Regions from separate parts of the Paenisporosarcina sp. P4_D4 genome, predicted to be linked through region 2. Evidence: riboswitches for the same ligand, from Rfam matches in the RefSeq annotation. Region 2 holds a riboswitch; the other holds the start of a gene.
The links. Region 2 has a riboswitch for cobalamin ahead of AC1DSL_RS00735 (ABC transporter substrate-binding protein). Riboswitches for the same ligand answer to the same signal wherever they lie in the genome.
Positions count from the first base shown of each region.

Region 1: another riboswitch for cobalamin. It lies ahead of AC1DSL_RS09730 (DUF4430 domain-containing protein); the one in region 2 lies ahead of AC1DSL_RS00735 (ABC transporter substrate-binding protein).

Region 1 covers NZ_JBFUIO010000034.1:1,208-10,384, forward strand. The annotation lists gene AC1DSL_RS09720 (YrvL family regulatory protein) at 650-1,102, shown strand; gene AC1DSL_RS09725 (hypothetical protein) at 1,197-1,688, shown strand; cobalamin riboswitch at 2,185-2,374, shown strand; gene AC1DSL_RS09730 (DUF4430 domain-containing protein) at 2,560-6,165, shown strand; gene AC1DSL_RS09735 (DUF4430 domain-containing protein) at 6,308-7,177, shown strand; gene AC1DSL_RS09740 (energy-coupling factor transporter transmembrane component T) at 7,258-8,136, shown strand; gene AC1DSL_RS09745 (ABC transporter ATP-binding protein) at 8,118-9,177, shown strand, end outside.
Region 2 covers NZ_JBFUIO010000001.1:141,727-150,903, forward strand. The annotation lists gene speE (spermidine synthase) at 191-1,024, shown strand; gene speB (agmatinase) at 1,028-1,900, shown strand; gene AC1DSL_RS00720 (diguanylate cyclase) at 2,108-3,199, opposite strand; gene AC1DSL_RS00725 (YwiB family protein) at 3,534-3,956, shown strand; gene argS (arginine--tRNA ligase) at 3,953-5,620, shown strand; cobalamin riboswitch at 5,896-6,084, shown strand; gene AC1DSL_RS00735 (ABC transporter substrate-binding protein) at 6,224-7,192, shown strand; gene AC1DSL_RS00740 (FecCD family ABC transporter permease) at 7,185-8,180, shown strand; gene AC1DSL_RS00745 (adenosylcobinamide amidohydrolase) at 8,183-9,177, shown strand, end outside.

The DNA.
Region 1 (9,177 bases), on a different contig from region 2:
TATATAAGTTGTTTGTTTTCTTCGGTTTGTATAAAAGCATCAGTTAGCAATTGAATATCTTCACGTATCTGAGACTTCAGTTTAGGACAGTCACACTTGAAATAATCATCAACTAATCTTGTTAGTTCGTAACTAAATAGATTCATAGGCACAATCTCCTTTTTATTATCTCCTTTTAAATAGTCCCTAAATCCTATTATGAGACATTCTCATATTAATTAAAAGGAATATTATATAGTCAAACTATTAGATAAGTTATGGAAACATCTATTGAGAGAGAGAAAGGATAGATTATTTTTATGACCATGTACAAAATTCGTAATAGAGATACACAACAGATTTTTTCGGTAACTAATGGCTGGATCAACGAATTCTAAATAGGTGGTATTTTAATAATCAGAAGACGGCACAGCTGTTGCAATAGGTTTATTCGGAAAAATAAATTCGTTTCTTCAATATGAAGAAACGTTCTTTTTTTACTAACGGATGCTTTACTTCAATAAGGGTTAAAACCCTTTTCTTATTCAACTAACGTGGCAGTTTAGTTTAACAAGGGTTGAAACGAAAGTTTGTTGATTTAAATCGGAACTTATATACATTTAATCTGTATAAAAGCAAAAGGTATCCTGACTGAAACGAGGTGGTTAATATGAATAAAAATAAAACAATAGTAATTTGTGCGTCAATTGTACTGATAATTTTACTTGTACTTACTTTTTTTGAATTCATCTTTTTGAGATTACTCGGATTACAATATAATTCAATTGGTACTTTAGTATTTTTCTTTATTATGTACGTATTCCTTGAAATACCTCTCTCCTTTATTAAAGATGGAATACCAAAAGCTTTAAAATCTGTTGGTATGATTCAATCAAGTAAGGGGTGGTTGTCATTTATTTTAGATACAGGGCTGACTTTTTCATTAATTAAATTACTCGATATCTTTATGGTGAATATTTCGATTACTTGGCAAGGTCCACTAATATTTGCATTGATTACAGGACTTATCAGTTCGAAATTAAAAAAGAATGAAAAAGAGCCTCAGATGATTAATAGCGAAGAATTTAAGGAATTAGAAAGAAAGTTTAATTCTAATAGCTAATCAATATAATGGTGTGATTGTTTAAAAAGGCAATCGCTTTTTGTGCTAACGGGGCAGGTTAGTTGAAGAAGGAAGAAAAGGGAGATGAACAGAAATGAAAATAGATTGGCAAAGCTTAAAGTTGGTACAGGGTTGTTTATTGACTGGTATTTATGCAAATCAACTTAATGTATACCAATACAATAAATTCTTAGTTATTAATTCTGTCCTACTTATTTTAAAGATAAAAAACCCACATTCCCTTGAATTCTGGTATTGGAAAATAGATTGGTTCGAAGACGAAATAGGAGATGACTTTCTCATTATTGAAGAACAGGAAACACCAGAACCAATTGAATATAGGTATGAGCCAGAAATTGCCCCCAATCAACATCTACTAATGAGTTCTAGTTTTTCTGTCGAACAAAACAAAATTAAGAAAGTTAGTGGATACGGATTTAAAGATGAGAAAAGTGAAATCTTAACTTCTATTGTTTTTGAATTAGAGGAATCATTCATTTCTATAACAACCGGAGCTGTTATAACAACAAAAATTACAGAAAAGGAGCCTGATGATTTAGGAGACTTAATTTTCCCTTGTGACTGACAATGCATTTATATAATTCAACTCGGAGCAGTTAATCCAAGAAGGATTAATTCTACTTTTTGTTGAACTTATTGATCTAAAGGGTGCTTTAGTTGAAGATCCTCGTGCTGCTTAGGCAGCTTTTTCTTATTGAACAAACGAGGCAGGTAAGTTCAATAAGAGGATTAATTTACCAAATTAATAAGAAGCATTTTTGAACTAATGGTACTACCAACGTATCGCAGGATATTTTAGGAAAAGAACATTTGATTGTTGAAATCATTGACTCAGATGAAGTAGGTGGGCTAAAGGTCTATTTATCAAAAAGTTATATATTGGAATTATTCCCAGACACTTCAGAAGAGGATGATGAGTTCTGGAGACTTTTTAATCGTAGGAGCGATAACCCCCACTTTATCTCTATATAAAAAATCATCCATTTCTTGTAGGCAAACTTTACCAATTCAATTATTGTAATTCTATTTCCATTAAACTATAATGAAAGCGATTTAATAATTGAATAGTTATATATTTTGGTTCTTTACTTGCGGGTAAAGATTAAAAAGGAACCAGGTTAAAATCCTGGACGGTCCGGCCACTGTAATTGAGGGAGTGACTTCCATGAGCCACTAGTTGAAAAACTGGGAAGGCGGAAGAAACGTACCAACCTCATAAGTCAGGAGACTTGCCTAAATATAGATGTAGAATACCTTCCGGGAAAAGGTTGCATTGTGGATCATTGAATTTCTTTTTGAATTTGTGAGAATACAAAGGCTCTTACCTTTCTTCCGGGGGTAAGCGCTTTTTTTGTTTGATTTCGAAAAGGGGAGGATTTCACGGAACCGCAACAACACGTTAATCAAAAATTCTATGAGAAATGGAGAATCATCACTTGACTACCTACAAACAGAAATTGCGACGCCTTCTTCCTGCATTATTGGCATTGATTATGCTCGGGTCCTTGATTTCACCGATCCAGGCAGGAGCCATAGGGGAAAGCGGAAATGCTTCGCTGCCTCAGGAGACGAGAGGCCAGCTTGCCGAAGGGCAAATTAATACACAAACGCAGTCGACACAAATCGACCGTAGCGCCGAGATAAGAGCAAAAGTGGAACAAGCAATCGAGAAAACGAAAAACTACTACATACAGAACCCCCCTGACTATTCCAAAGGGACTTCACACAGCAATTATTGGCTGATGTCCGCTTTATGGGGTGTAGGGACGGACTTGGAAAACGACGTTCCATGGAAAGAAAATGCTTCCCCATGGAATCCAGCGTCCTATTGGACCGTCGGTAAGGAAAAGGTGACTACTTCCTCGAACGAGGATGCAGGAATTGTTATCGGTTCCATCGTTTTGGGCAAAAACCCATATAAATTCGGGACACGGGACATTGTGCATGATTTAGTTGCGAAGCAGAAAGAGAACGGATCTTTCTTTACCATTTGGGGAGAGCCTTGGGCAATGGTCGCGCTTGATCTGATGGAAGCGGAGTATGACCAGGATAAACATATCCAATATATATTGAGTAAGCAAAATCCCACGACAGGATACTTTGGCGATTCCGATGTGACAGGGTGGATACTGATCGCCCTAGCCCCACATTTGGACCGGCCGGATGTGAAAGCCGCTGTCGACAAGGCGGTCCAAGGGATACATGACAACCGGAACAAAGCCACGGGCGAAGTCATGGGGCAGATGTTCGGGGAAAACTCCAATAGCGTCGCGCCTATCATCAATGGCTTGGCGGCGGTAGGCGAGGACCTCTTCTCGGAAAAGTGGACCATGGAAACGACGCAGCTCGGATCGGTCAACCTGATTGAACGATTTGTGGACCGCTATCAAATGGCTGATGGCAGATTTACTTGGCAGGAGAACACTTTGGGCTCCTGGCAGATGGCAACCGAGCAAGGATTGCTTGCCATCTCTGATGCCGTTGCAGGAAAGTCGACTTTCGTGCGGCTGAAAGACTACAAGGAGCAAGAACTGGACAAGCAAACGAATGTCTCGGTAAGAGTGGAAGGAATCAACGATACGCTACTCATGAATAAAGATGTCCAAGTGGAGACATTCATGGAAGCCGCCGATGCTTTCGATGCGACGGAGCAGGCGCTTGCCGAAGCAAGCATCCCGTTTGAAGGATCGAGTTCCTATATTGCCAAAATAGGGCCAGAGGAACAAGCGACGTTCGGGGCCTGGGATGGCTGGCAGTATATAGTGAATGATGACTATCCGGGTGTGTCTGTCGGAGAGTACCCGATTGAAGACGGAGATGAAATCGTCTGGTTTTACGGGAACGTCGGGGACATTTACCAAGATATCGATATAGCCGATGAAGTGGAGGAATTGACCCTCCGCCCAACCATTTCAATTGCGCCGAAATTACTTGAAGGCGATGAAATTGAAGTGACGGTTACGGCAGAATACGATGTATACAACAGCTCCTGGGAACTGGAAAAAGAGAACGAGATAGCGAAGATCAAAGACGCGGCCATCCAATTCGACGGAAAGACATACAAAACGGATGGCAACGGGGTCGCACGCATTCCAGGTGAAAAAGCAAGGGTCGGGACGTATGAGCTGAAGGTCACAAAAGACATTGACGGCAGTTATCCAAGGCTCCTGCGCCAAGCAAAAAAAATCATCATTGAGGAAGATCCCGACAGCGGTGCCATCCCGTCGGACAAAACGGTCACACTGTCCGTCGAGAAGCGCACGATTGGTCTCGGAGATATCATCGTGCCTATGGGAGTGGCGCTGCAAAATGGGGATACTGCGTTCACATTATTGAAAAGAGTGGCCGATCAAAAAGGGGTATCCATTGATTATATTGGATCCGGGGCAGGGCTTTACGTTCAGGCGATAGAAGGTCTTGGAGAGTTTGACCATGGTTCGCAAAGTGGCTGGATGTATTCGGTCAACGGGAATTTCCCGGAATACAGTGCAGGGAACTATGTGCTGAAAGACGGGGATGTCCTCCGCTGGCAATATACGAAGGACCTTGGGCTTGATCTTGGACAAGGAACAATCCCGGGTACCGGAGGGGGAAGCAGTCCCGGAAGCGGCAATAGCGATGGAAACAACCAGATCGAGATTCAAAAATCAATTGCCGATGCAGCAGGATGGATCGGAAAAAACCGTGATTTCACCAAATATGATCACTTCATCGATTGGGATGTACTTGGTTTGGCAAGGGCTGCTCAAAAAGTTCCAGCTTCTTACTACGCTGCGTTCGAGAGCTATGTAAAGGCGGAAAAAGGAGAGTTCAGGAAAGTCACCGATTATGAGCGGATGGCGTTGGCCATCACCTCGATCGGGAAAAATCCGAGAAATATCGCGGGATATGACTTCATTGAAAAAATCTACAACAATGAACGCATGACGATGCAAGGGACAAACGGTGTCATTTTCGCATTGCTTGCCTTGGACTCGAAAAAATATGAAGTTCCTGCGAATGCGGTATGGACGAAAGCCAAGCTGGTGGACTGGCTGCTTGCGAAACAGAACGGCGATGGTGGCTTCCCGCTGGCGGATGGAGCTGCAAGTGATATCGATATGACTGCCATGGCGCTACAGGCCCTAGCGAAATACCAACAAAACAAAGAAGCGAAGGCTGCAACAGATAAAGGATTGGATTGGCTGTCCAAGCAACAACTGGCTGAAGGTGGATTCCAGTCGGCGGGATCAGTCAACAGCGAAAGCGTTTCACAAGTGATCATTGCGCTGTCGAGTCTTGGAATTGACTTGGAAGACAATCGATTCAAGAAAGAGAAGGGCGATTTGCTTTCAGCACTTCAATCCTTTGTCAATAAGGACGGGGGGATTTCCCATACGATAGGCTCGGGAAGCAACTACATGGCCACCCAGCAAGGGATGATGGCTTTGGTCGCCTATGACCGTCTCAAAACTGGCAAAACCGGCCTGTATGATATGGGAGACGTAAAGGCATCGACCCCGAATCTTTCATTCCCGGATGTCAAGAAAGGATCTTTTGGGGAAAAAGAAATACAGGAGCTTGCTGAAAAAGGTGTAATTGCTGGCTTCTTGGATGGGACGTTCAAGCCAAACCTAGAATTGAACCGAGGGGAAGCGGCGATTTTATTTGCCAGAGCACTGGATTTGAAAGCTCCGGAGTCGCCGGCAGGATTCAAGGATGTAGCCAAATCCAGCGTATTCTATGAGGCCGCACATGCTACGAAAGCGGCAGGCATTTTCAGAGGTCAGGGGATCGGGGAAACTTTCGGTGCTGGTGAAAAACTGAATCGTGAACAAATGGCTTCAGTGCTTGTCCGAGCTTTTGGATTGAAAGCCACAAATGAAAAAGTGAAATTGGCTGATCTGGACAGTGTGTCGGATGCACACCGGAAAGATGCAGAAATTTTATATCAAAATGGTATCACGCTTGGGAATGGGAACGGAAATTTCGATCCTAAAGGGTCTGTCTCCCGCGCGCATTTTGCCGTGTTCCTTTCCCGTTCACTGAACAACAAGAAATAAACAGTGTCGCGTTCATTTTATCAAGTGTTCACATTAAATATCGTATTTCAAGGACGGTCCAGCATTCCTCCAATAAGGTGCTGGAATGTCTGCAATATGGAGGACATTCAATTCAAAGAATGTTAGTAAAGGGGGACTATCGTTGAGGAACCATGTGAAGATCTTCGCAAATTTGGCCGCCGCTTTTGTATTGGTTCTTTTGCTGGGCGCATGCGGATCGTCACTGCAGAAACCGACAGGGCTGGAAAAACCGCAGAGCAGCCAGGAAACGGATGCAAGCGAGGAGCTGACGGAACAGGAACCCGTAGAAGAGAACGAGGGAATCTCTGAAGAATCAATAACGGATTCCCGCAAGGAAGAGCAAGAAAAAGCAGGAGAAACCAAGGTACGGGTGGAAAATGAGCAGGTTACAACGGTTGCGTCGGCAAAGAAAGAAGTGCAGCAGCCTACTCATGCAAAGGAGCAGGCTGAAAACAAGCCAGGAAAAGCCGAAAATCATACGTCAGGGCCTTTAGGGGAAGGTGGCAAGCAACCTTCAAACGCCACTTCCGGCAATCTCCCAAAAACGGCAGCACCCGTACAGGTCCCTTCCAAGCCACCGGCACCCCCTGTGGAAAGCCCGGCTGAAAAAGAAAAGGAACCTGAAGAGCAAGCATCCACAATCGTCTTCTCAATCGTCATCTCGTCAAGTGAGGTCCCTCTGACTCCTGTAAAGATGGAATTCAAGGAAGGGGATACCGTACTGGACGCATTGATCCAAATCACGAAAAAACATAAAATCCAAATGGATTACCGTGGCGGGAAAGGCGCCAGTGCATACGTGGAAGGTATCGCCAATGTCTATGAATTTGATCGTGGACAGGGGAGCGGCTGGATGTACCGTGTAAATGGGGTATTTCCTGATCGTGGGGCAGGCACGGTCCCGTTAATGGTGGATGATCGTGTCGAATGGCTCTATACGACCAGTCTTGGGGAGGACCTGAAAGCCGACCTGAAACCTTTTCGCCGTTAATTTAGCCAAGCGAAAACCGGCCAGTGCAATGCGGCCGGTTTTCTGCATGAGAAACGTTAAATGAAAGAAGGTGTACAAATATGGAAAGTGGCTTTCGCAGCTGCCACCCATTCGTGGTTTTCTTCTATTATTTATGTGTCGGCTTTCTCGCCATGTATTTCAATCATCCAGCATTTCTGCTTGTGGCGTGCTTGTTGCTGTTTGGGGCCAATCTTGCCCATGGCGGCGGCAAAGCGCTCAGGAAATGGATTCCATCACTCGTCTGGATGAGCGTTGCCATTATTGTCTTGAATCCATTGTTGAATTCAAGGGGTACGCACATTTTCTTCTACTTTCGAGGGAAGCAGGTTACCCTGGAAGCCACGATGTACGGTGTCGTAATGGCGCAGTCGATTGTCATGATCCTGCTGATGTTCATTTCATTCAACATCATTTTGAACGGCAATAAATTTCTGTTCGTTTTTTCTTCATTCTTGCCAAGAACCGCCTTTTTGACCATGCTGGCCATCCGCTTCGTCCCCCTTTTGAAAAGAAGGCTGGATGAAATAAGCGACGTGCAGCGCATCAAAGGGACGACAGCCTCGACAGGAACCATATGGGAGCGAGCGGGAAATGGGATGACCATGCTGCAGATTTTGTTGACATGGTCCTTGCAAGAATCATTGGACACGGCGGATTCAATGAAGGCGAGGGGATACGGGACGGGCAAGCGGAATCCTTATATTCCCTACAGAATGAACAAACGGGATAAGGGGTGGCTCGTGACAATGACTGCTCTTTTTGCGCTATGTGTAACAGGCGGGATGCTTGGGTACGGCAAAATCATTATCTATCCAGCTCTGGGGACATTGCACCTTTATTTCCTGGATTGGGTCCTGCTTATTTGTATGATGTTATTGGTATCATTTCCATTGCTCGTTGAAGGGAGAGAACAATTGAAGTGGAAATTTTCCGTATAGAAGAAATGACATTCGGCTTTCCCGACATGGAATGGAAAGCACTGAAGGATATCCATTTAAGTGTGAGGGAAGGGGAATTTGTAGTGCTATGCGGCCCGAGCGGCTGCGGCAAGACGACATTGCTGCGTCTTTTGAAAAAAGAGCTTGCCCCTGCAGGCAGGAGGAAAGGGGAAATCTATTACGAAGGAAAGCGTTTGGAGGACTGGGAAGAGAGGTTATTGATTGAACAAATTGGCCTTGTTTTTCAAGATCCCGACAATCAAATCGTCATGGATGAAGTGATGCAGGAAATTGTGTTCGGCTTGGAAAATCTGGGCTACTCGAATTTCGAAATGCGCAAAAGGGTTGCAGAGATGGTCCATTTTTTTGGAGTGGAAGGATTGCTGAGATTGAAGCCATCGGAACTATCCGGTGGCCAGAAGCAGATGCTGAATTTGCTTTCCGTTCTGTTATTGAAGCCCAAGGTGCTGCTGCTGGATGAACCGACTTCCCAGCTTGATCCAATTGCGGCCAAAGAGTTGATTCTCATTCTGGAAAGGCTGAACAAGGAAATGGGCATGACGGTCATTCTTGTCGAACATCGGTTGGAAGAACTGTTCGGGGTTGCGGATCGGGTACTCATGATGGAGGATGGGAAAATCGTTTATGATGGAAACAGCAAAGCGGTCATCACCGAACTGTACGCGCGGGGAGACGAACGATTCATCCCTTATGTCCCTTCAATATCTAGGCTTTATATGGAAAAAGAAGTTTGGCCAAGACTGGATGGCATACCATTGAACGTGAAGGAAAGCAAAGAGTGGATCCGAACACTGCCGGTATATCCTGCACTTGAAGTTGCGGATGCCGATGCCACTGAGGGAACTGGGAGGCAGCGGGTACTGGAAATGAAGGATGTATATTTCCAATACGAGAAAAAAGGATTGATGATCTTGAAAAGTCTTTCGCTGGATATTTTCAAAGGGGAATTCTTTGCATTGGTCGGAGGGAACGGTTCAGGAAAATCCACTGTTATGAAGGCGTGCATTGGAAGCATCAAGC
Region 2 (9,177 bases):
TGGTATATCATTTTTAGGCAGCTAAATGATTCTGTTACCAAATCAAAAATAGAACTGTTAAGAAATAATAGTTGCACTTTTGTCAAAAACATCTATACTTTTTCTGTATTTGTTTTTCGGCAGACCGCGTTCACTTTCGCTACATGCCGGGAACGGATCCACTAACCTCGTAAGTAAAGGAGAATGCATTATGGCTGGATTTTGGTTTACAGAAAAACAAACCGAGAACTTTGGCATTACGATGAAGGTGAACCGTACCTTGCATACGGAGCAAACGGATTTCCAATTGCTCGAAATGGCGGAAACGGCTGAATGGGGCAATATGTTATTCCTGGACGGCATGGTAATGACTTCGGAAAAAGACGAATTCGTATACCATGAAATGGTGGCACACGTGCCTTTATTCACACATCCAAACCCAGAGAACGTTTTAGTTGTCGGTGGCGGAGACGGTGGGGTAATTCGTGAAATCATGAAACACCCACAAGTGAAAAAAGCGACACTTGTAGACATCGATGGCAAAGTGATTGAGTACTCGAAAAAATATTTACCAACAATCGCATCAGAATTGGAAAACCCACGTGTCGATGTACAAGTAGGAGACGGTTTCATGCACATTGCTGAATCTGAGAACCAATACGATGTCATCATGGTAGATTCAACAGAACCTGTAGGTCCAGCAGTGAACTTGTTCACAAAAGGCTTCTATGCAGGTATTTCAAAAGCGCTAAAAGAAGATGGAATTTTCGTTGCACAGTCGGACAACCCTTGGTTCACACCAGATTTAATCAAGCAAGTTCAAAAAGACGTGAAAGAAATTTTCCCTATCACTCGTTTATATACGGCAAACATCCCTACGTACCCAAGTGGTCTTTGGTGCTTCACACTTGGATCGAAAAAATACGATCCTTTGACAGTAGAAGATGCACGTTTCCACGAAATCGACACGAAATACTACACGAAAGAATTGCATAAAGCAGCATTCGTGTTACCGAAGTTCGTGAAAGATTTAGCGGGGGAATAATTAATGAGATTTGATGAAGCCTATTCAGGCAATGTGTTTATTAAAAGTCATCCAAATTACGACGAATCACAAGCTGTCATTTACGGCATGCCGATGGACTGGACAGTTTCCTACCGTCCAGGTTCACGATTCGGTCCACAACGTATTCGTGAAGTGTCAATCGGCCTTGAAGAATACAGTCCGTATTTGGATCGTGACCTTGACGAAGTAAATTACTTCGATGCAGGGGATATTCCGTTACCTTTCGGGAACCCGCAAAAAAGTTTGGACGAAATCGAAACGTTCGTGACAAAATTGTTAGCTGACGGAAAAGTTCCAGTCGGAATGGGTGGCGAGCACTTAGTGTCTTGGCCAGTTATGAAAGCTGTCGCTGCAAAGTATCCGGATTTGGCAATCATTCACATGGACGCACATACTGATTTACGTGAATCTTACGAAGGAGAAGCACTTTCACACTCCACACCAATTCGTAAAATCGCCGATCACATCGGTCCAAAAAATGTTTACTCATTCGGTATTCGTTCAGGCATGAAAGAAGAATTTGTCTGGGCAAAAGAAAACGGCATGCACATTTCAAAATTTGAAGTGCTGGAGCCGTTAAAAGAAGTGTTGCCAACATTGGCAGGACGTCCAGTATACGTAACAATCGACATTGATGTACTTGATCCTGCACACGCACCAGGTACTGGAACAGTCGACTGCGGAGGTATTACATCTCGTGAATTACTGGCGTCTATCCATGCGATTGCAGGTTCCGACGTAAACGTCGTTGGCTTCGACTTAGTGGAAGTAGCGCCAATTTACGATTCATCTGAACAAACTGCAAACACTGCAAGCAAACTCATCCGTGAAATGCTTTTAGGCTGGGTAAAATAAATGCGTAAAGCGCCACTCTAGCTCGACTCCGACGTTGGAAGCAAAGTTTACTGTGTGCCAAGTAACTGCAGACACACCGGAAGGCTAAGTTCCTAGCCTCGTGTCGGAACGCCTTCATGACCCATCCTGTGGGCCTAAGCGGAGGTGCGAGCTGGCGCTTGGAGCTAGGCAATAATAAAAGCGTGATGCTCTCATTTCTGAGAAGCATCACGCTTTTTTATTTGTGAAATGAAAGACGCGATTACGTCCGTTCGCTTTCGCCTCATACATAGCTGAATCAGCAGCACTATAAAGTTCCTGAATCGTTGAGCCATTATCCGGATAGGAACTTACTCCCACGGACACCGTAATTGAAACTTCCAGGTTATCTGAAACGAGGAATGGGGTGTTTGCCACACAGGAGCGTATGCGTTCACCTAGATAAAGTCCCATTGCAGGAGGGGAATTAGCAATCAATACGGCAAATTGTTCGCCGCCATTTCGTGTGACGTATCCCTCATTTTCCGAAACGAGATCCTTCAGACGCTTGCCAAGTTCCCTTAATATTTCATCGCCCGCTGGATGACCGTAAATATCATTCACTTTTTTGAAAGAATCGATATCGATGGAAATCATGCTGAAAGGCTTGGTTGATTCTGTAATGTAAGAATGTGTCAGCTGATGGAATTTGCGATTATTATAAAGACCAGTCAGATAATCGGTCTCTGATAATAATTCAGTATGACGGATTTTCTTAAAATGCTCGTTTAATTCGATTAAAATGAACAGTACAGTAAAGAATGAAAAGGCGGAATAAATGATATAGTACAGGACTTCGTGAACGTTATTCAATGCTGGATACATGATATAGACGATTAAAAGAGCAGTTTGAGCAGTTGCATAATAAAAATAAAGATGAGCATTTCTAAATGTCATCCTATATTTAAAACTGAACGCCCCAATCACAATTCCCATGAGGATAACGTTCAATCCTGCAAGAATTCCAGTCGTAGTGAATTCCTCCATGATAAACATCCGTGTCACACCAATAATCAGTCCGCTGATGATAGGAGCAATCGGTCCGCCAAAAATTCCGGAAATCACAATTACTACGTGTCTTGCATCAAGTATAATCAAATCAGACAGATTGACAGCGGATTCCATCAAGATAAAACCAGCCAATCCAGCAATAATTCCAATGATATAAGGATGTGTTTTCGGGAAAGGGAAATTCGATCGCACAACATCTTGGAAGGGCCAATAGGACAAAACCGCGAAAGTGAATAAAATACAAAAGTTAATAAGTAATTCGAAAAGCATGACTTTTCCTCCGTGAGAAATTCTAGCGTTAGTATAACATACCTAAAAAAACGATTAAGTAAATTTTAACAAATTATTACAATAGCGATGTCCTTTAAAACGACATTTGAAATAAAGTATATAAATCACTTATAATAAAAAGGTTATAGAAAAGCGTAAAGCGCCGTTTTAGGTCGACGCCGGCGCTGGAAGGTCCGATGCGAAAGTTCACTTTCGCCTGAGGAACTGAAGCTTAGGTGCGGCCTGGCGCTTGAAGCTAGACATAGAAAAGCGTAAAAGACATTTCCTTGGTAAGGAAATTAAACAAAATCACAAGGAAGCGGGTGGACTTGTTATGAATACAAAAGTAAAAGTAAGGTTGAAAACGACCATCCGGCAACCTAATGAAGAACCGGAAATCTATGAATTATGGGCAACTGGCACTTTGATTGAAAAAGATGAGTCATCCTATTTAAAATATGCGGAAGTTCAAGATGACAAAGATGTGAACACCACTGTCAAAATGGGTGAAACCGAAGCCCTGGTACTGCGAAGCGGCGGAATTAATATGCGTCTCCCTTTTATTAAGGACTCAGAGCAGACAGGCAGTTACGATAGCGAATATGGCATGTTGATGGTGACAACCAATACACGGCAGATGACGTTTGAGCAAAATGAACACGACGGCCATTTTGTCGTTCAATATGATTTAGACGTGAGCGGGCAACCCGTTGGCGAATACACACTTGAATTTCATTACACGGAGGGATCGCAATGAACGCAGTAGAACAAGTTCAACAATCCATTAAAGAAGCATTACAGAAAGCTATATTGAAAGCCGAATTAACTGATTCGGAAGGAATGCCTGGCATTCATTTGGAATCCCCACGTGATAAAGCGAATGGCGATTATGCTACAAACATTGCGATGCAGCTGACGAAGCTTGCGAAGAAGCCACCTCGTGCTATTGCTGAAGCTATTTTGGAAAACCTTGATACAACTGGCACAGTTATCGAGAAAATCGAAATTGCCGGTCCAGGATTTATGAACATCTCAATTCGCAAAGATTACTTGGCGGACGTGGTGAAAGCTGTCTTGGAACAAGGTGCTGATTATGGCCGTTCAAAAGCTGGCGCTGGTGAAAAAATTCAAGTGGAGTTCGTTTCGGCGAATCCAACAGGTGATTTGCATTTAGGGCATGCCCGTGGTGCATCAGTCGGAGATTCATTATGTAATGTATTGGATTTTGCAGGCTATGACGTGTCACGTGAATACTATATCAATGACGCCGGGAACCAAATCAACAACTTGGCACATTCATTGGAAGCGCGCTACAAGCAAGCATTGGGTCAAGATGCTGACATGCCTGAAGATGGCTATCACGGTCAAGATATCATTGATATCGCAAAAGAGATGGCAAGCGAGCATGGCGATGCATTGCTTCAGAAATCTGCTGAAGAACGCTTTGCATTCTTCCGTTCACATGGTCTAAAAGTGGAACTTGCAAAACTTCAAAAAGATTTAGCCGATTTCCGAGTTAGCTTTGATGAGTGGTATTCAGAAACTTCTCTATACGAAAACGGCAAGATTGAAGTCGCTTTGGATAAATTACGTGCGAATGGTCACGTATTTGAAGAAGAAGGCGCAACTTGGTTCCGTTCGACAACATTTGGCGATGACAAAGACCGTGTGCTGATTAAAAACGACGGTTCATTCACTTACTTAACACCTGATGTTGCATATCATGAAGACAAAATTGCACGCGGTTTTGATAAATTAATCAACATTTGGGGAGCGGACCACCATGGTTACATCCCACGTATGAAAGCGGCAATCCAAGCACTTGGATATGATCGAGATACGCTTGAAGTAAGCATTATTCAAATGGTTCAATTGTATAAAGACGGCGAAAAAATGAAGATGAGTAAACGTACTGGTAAAGCGGTCACGATGCGTGAACTTGTTGAAGAAGTTGGTTTGGATGCCGTTCGTTACTTCTTCGCGATGCGTTCTGGCGATTCACATATGGACTTCGATTTAGATTTAGCTGTCTCACAATCAAATGAAAATCCTGTGTATTATGCACAGTATGCGCACGCGCGTATCAGCTCGATTTTACGTTCTGCTGAAGAGCAAGGATTCAGCGCTTCGAATGCTCAATTAGATTTATTAAAAGCTGAAAAAGAAATAGATGTTCTGAAGAAAGTGGGTGACTTCCCGCAAGTTGTGGCTGATGCAGCGAAAATCCGCTCACCACACCGCGTTGCGACATACATCCAAGAACTTGCAGCAACCTTCCATAGTTTCTACAATGCAGAAAAAGTATTGGATGCAACGAACGAAGACATGACACGTGCACGTCTAGCTCTTATTACGGCAGTCCGCACAACTATCGCAAATGCCCTACGTCTGATTGGTGTAAGCGCACCTGAAAAAATGTAATTTTAATAACCAAAGCCATTTCACTCGAAAGATGTGGAATGGCTTTTTTTGCGCCCGGCACCGCATGCAAATTTAACGAAATTCAGATAAGTGAATGCGAAATCTAGATAAACGTATTCGAATTCGAGATAAAGCCTCATGAAATGCAGATAACGCAACTTGAATTCCAGATATCCACCCGCGAAATGGTGAAATCTTCAATTTCACGCAATCCGAGTCACCCACAAAAACCTTCTCGACACCCATCAGAAATCCTGTATAATGAAAAATGAATTACATAGCCCCAACACGAAGGTGCTCTGCTTCAATCGCAGAGTTAAAAGGGAAGTCGGTTCAAATCCGACGCGGTCCCGCCACTGTATGTGAGAGGAGGCGCATCAAGTCACTGAAGCAAACTTAGCTTTGGGAAGACGCGCCAACCACTGATCACAAGCCATGAGACCTGCCTACGTGCGCAACACCCGCAACCCTACGAGGATAGGAATGGTGTGAATCAGCTCGTGCTCATTTTAGCAAAAGCCTAAATTCAACCAACCATCTTCCGACAAAAAGCGGAGGATTTTTTTGTGTCCAAAAACATAAACATCAAGGAGGAAATCAACAATGAAAAAGATTTGGCAATTATGGCTCGCAACTGCGCTTGCAGCGATATTATTAACAGCATGTGGGCAGGAAGAAGCAAAACCTGCAGACAGCAAAACACAAGATACAGAAATTGGACAAGAGGCTTCCCAATTTCCTCTAACAATTAAGGATGTCACTGATAATGAAATTACCTTGGAAGAAGCACCAAAAGCAATCGTTTCAATGATTCCAAGCAATACAGAAATTTTGTATGCTCTTGGCTTAGAAGAAGAAGTAGTGGGCGTTTCGGATTACGATAACTACCCAGAAGAAGTTGCTTCTAAAGAAAAAATTGGTGGACAAGAATTTAATGTAGAAAAAATTATTTCTTTAAATCCAGATTTAGTACTTGCACATGAATCAGGTCTCGGAGTAGGTGAGGCTGGAATTAAACAATTGCGTGATGCAGGGTTAAACGTGTATGTTGTGAAATCTGCAGTAAGTTTTGATGAAGTGTATGACACGATGGCTACTATTGGCCAAGCGACAGGTAAGATTAAAGAAGCTGAAGAAATGGTACAAACAATGAAGGATGAAGTAGCAACGATTCAAGAAAAGGCTTCAACCATTGAAACGAAGAAAAAAGTATTTGCGGAAATATCTCCAGCTCCAGAAATTTATACAGCAGGTAAAAACACATTTATGAACGAAATGATCGAAATATTGAACGCAGAAAATATTGCATCAGATCTAGAAGGTTGGATCATGATGGACCCTGAAGAAATTGTAAAGCGTAATCCGGATGTAATATTAACAACTTACGGAAACTATGTACCAGATGCAGCGGAGCAAGTTTTGGCTCGTGAAGGTTTTGGTACAGTTACAGCTGTGAAAAACAAGGCAGTAATGGATGTGGATGGTGATACGACAAGTCGTCAAGGTCCTCGTTTAACAGAAGGCTTATTAGAATTGGCAAAAGCAATTCATCCTGAGGTCTTCAGTGAATAAAACCTGGTTTGCCTATGTAGCTTCTGTATTCGTACTGATTGCTGCTGTGCTGGTTGGGGTAACGGCTGGATCGGTTTCGATTCCTGTGCAAGTCTTGTGGAATCCTGACATGGATGAAGCTGCATCAAACATACTTTGGAATATTCGCATACCTCGTGTTGTGCTAGCTGGTTTAGTTGGTGCATCACTTGCTATAGCGGGAGCAGCTTTCCAAGGATTGTTGAAAAATCCATTAGCGGATCCATATACGTTAGGAGTGTCGTCCGGTGCCTCAGTTGGCGCCGTGGTGACACTCTTTTTCGGAATTTCTGTACCCTTTCTAGGCTTGTTCACATTGCCAGTTTTCAGTATGCTCGGTGCTTTTTTAACTATGGTTACTGTTATGAGTTTTGCCAAGCTCATAGACCGCGCGATGAAGATGGAAACGATCATTCTCACAGGAATAATATTTAGTGCATTTTTGGGATCTGTCATCTCTCTTATGATTTCACTTTCAGGTGAAGAGCTCCGTCAAATTATTGGCTGGTTGCTTGGTAGTGTGTCAATGCGAGGTTGGCCCTATGTCACAATGGCATTACCGTTTATGACGATCGGTTTTTTACTATTATGGCTAAATCGACGCGAGCTTAATGCATTAGTTTTTGGCGAGGAACGTGCCATGCATTTAGGTGTAAATGTGAAACGACGTAAAATGATGATTTTAACAGGAGGTTCGATTTTAACTGGTGCTGCGGTATCGGTTTCTGGAACCATTGGCTTTGTTGGTCTCGTCGTTCCACATATGACACGTATGTTGTGGGGATCGGATCATCGTCATGTATTACCCTTATCATTTATAAATGGTGCGTCATTACTCATTATTTGTGACTTAGTGTCACGAACCATAATTTCACCGTCTGAGCTACCAATAGGCGTAATTACAGCCTTTATTGGTGCACCAGTGTTTGCGTTTATTTTTTGGAAACAACGAAGAAAGGTGGGTGCGTAATCATGCTAAAAGTCGAAGGATTAACAGGTGGTTATCACGACTCACCGGTTGTAAAAGACGTGTCTTTTCATGTTGTTAAAGGGGAAGTTCTTGGGATATTAGGTCCAAATGGGAGTGGAAAGTCGACCTTATTGAAAATCATTAGTGGTGTACTTCCTTTGAAAGCAGGTACGGTCAAATTAGGTAGCAAACCAATCGAAACATATACTACAAAAGAACTCGCTAAGCATATGGCTGTGTTACCTCAATTACACGGACATGCTTTTTCATATACAGTGCGAGACACGATTTCTCTTGGGAGATACCCTCATCAAAGTGGATTCTTTTCATCTTGGTCTGAGAAAGACGAGCAAGCAATTCAAGATGCAATGCAGCTAACCGACGTGAAAATGTATGAGCATGTTTATCTCGATCAACTTTCTGGAGGAGAACAACAACGTGTTTTTGTGGCGCAAGCACTTGCACAGCAAGCAAAAGTGTTATTACTAGACGAGCCAACTAACCATTTAGATATCGCACATCAACAACAATTGTTAGACACGATTAGAATGCAAGCCACTAAGAATGGATTAACAATCATCTCAGTATTTCATGACATAAATTTAGCTTCCTTGTATTGCGATCGGTTGTTATTAATGGAAGATGGCGAAGTGAAAATAATTGGTGAACCGCATGCGGTACTAAAACAAAAACAGCTAGAAAGTGTCTACAAAGCTCGGGTAAGAAGCCACCCACATCCAGAACAACCGAAACCACAAATTACATTATTGCCAAATTTGAGTGAATTGCAGGAAGAGCACATCATTAAGAAAGACCATTTTGCAGTGTCAAATGAGTATGTGGTCATGCAAGCAAACTTCCCATTAAAAACAGTATCATCAGCAGTTGTAAATCCGGGGTTTGGTTGGTACCGTACGTTTGTTAATCGTCATGTAAAAGCTGATTATGAATGTGACGATAGCACAAATGAGATGTTTGATTATCTGCAAGCACAAGG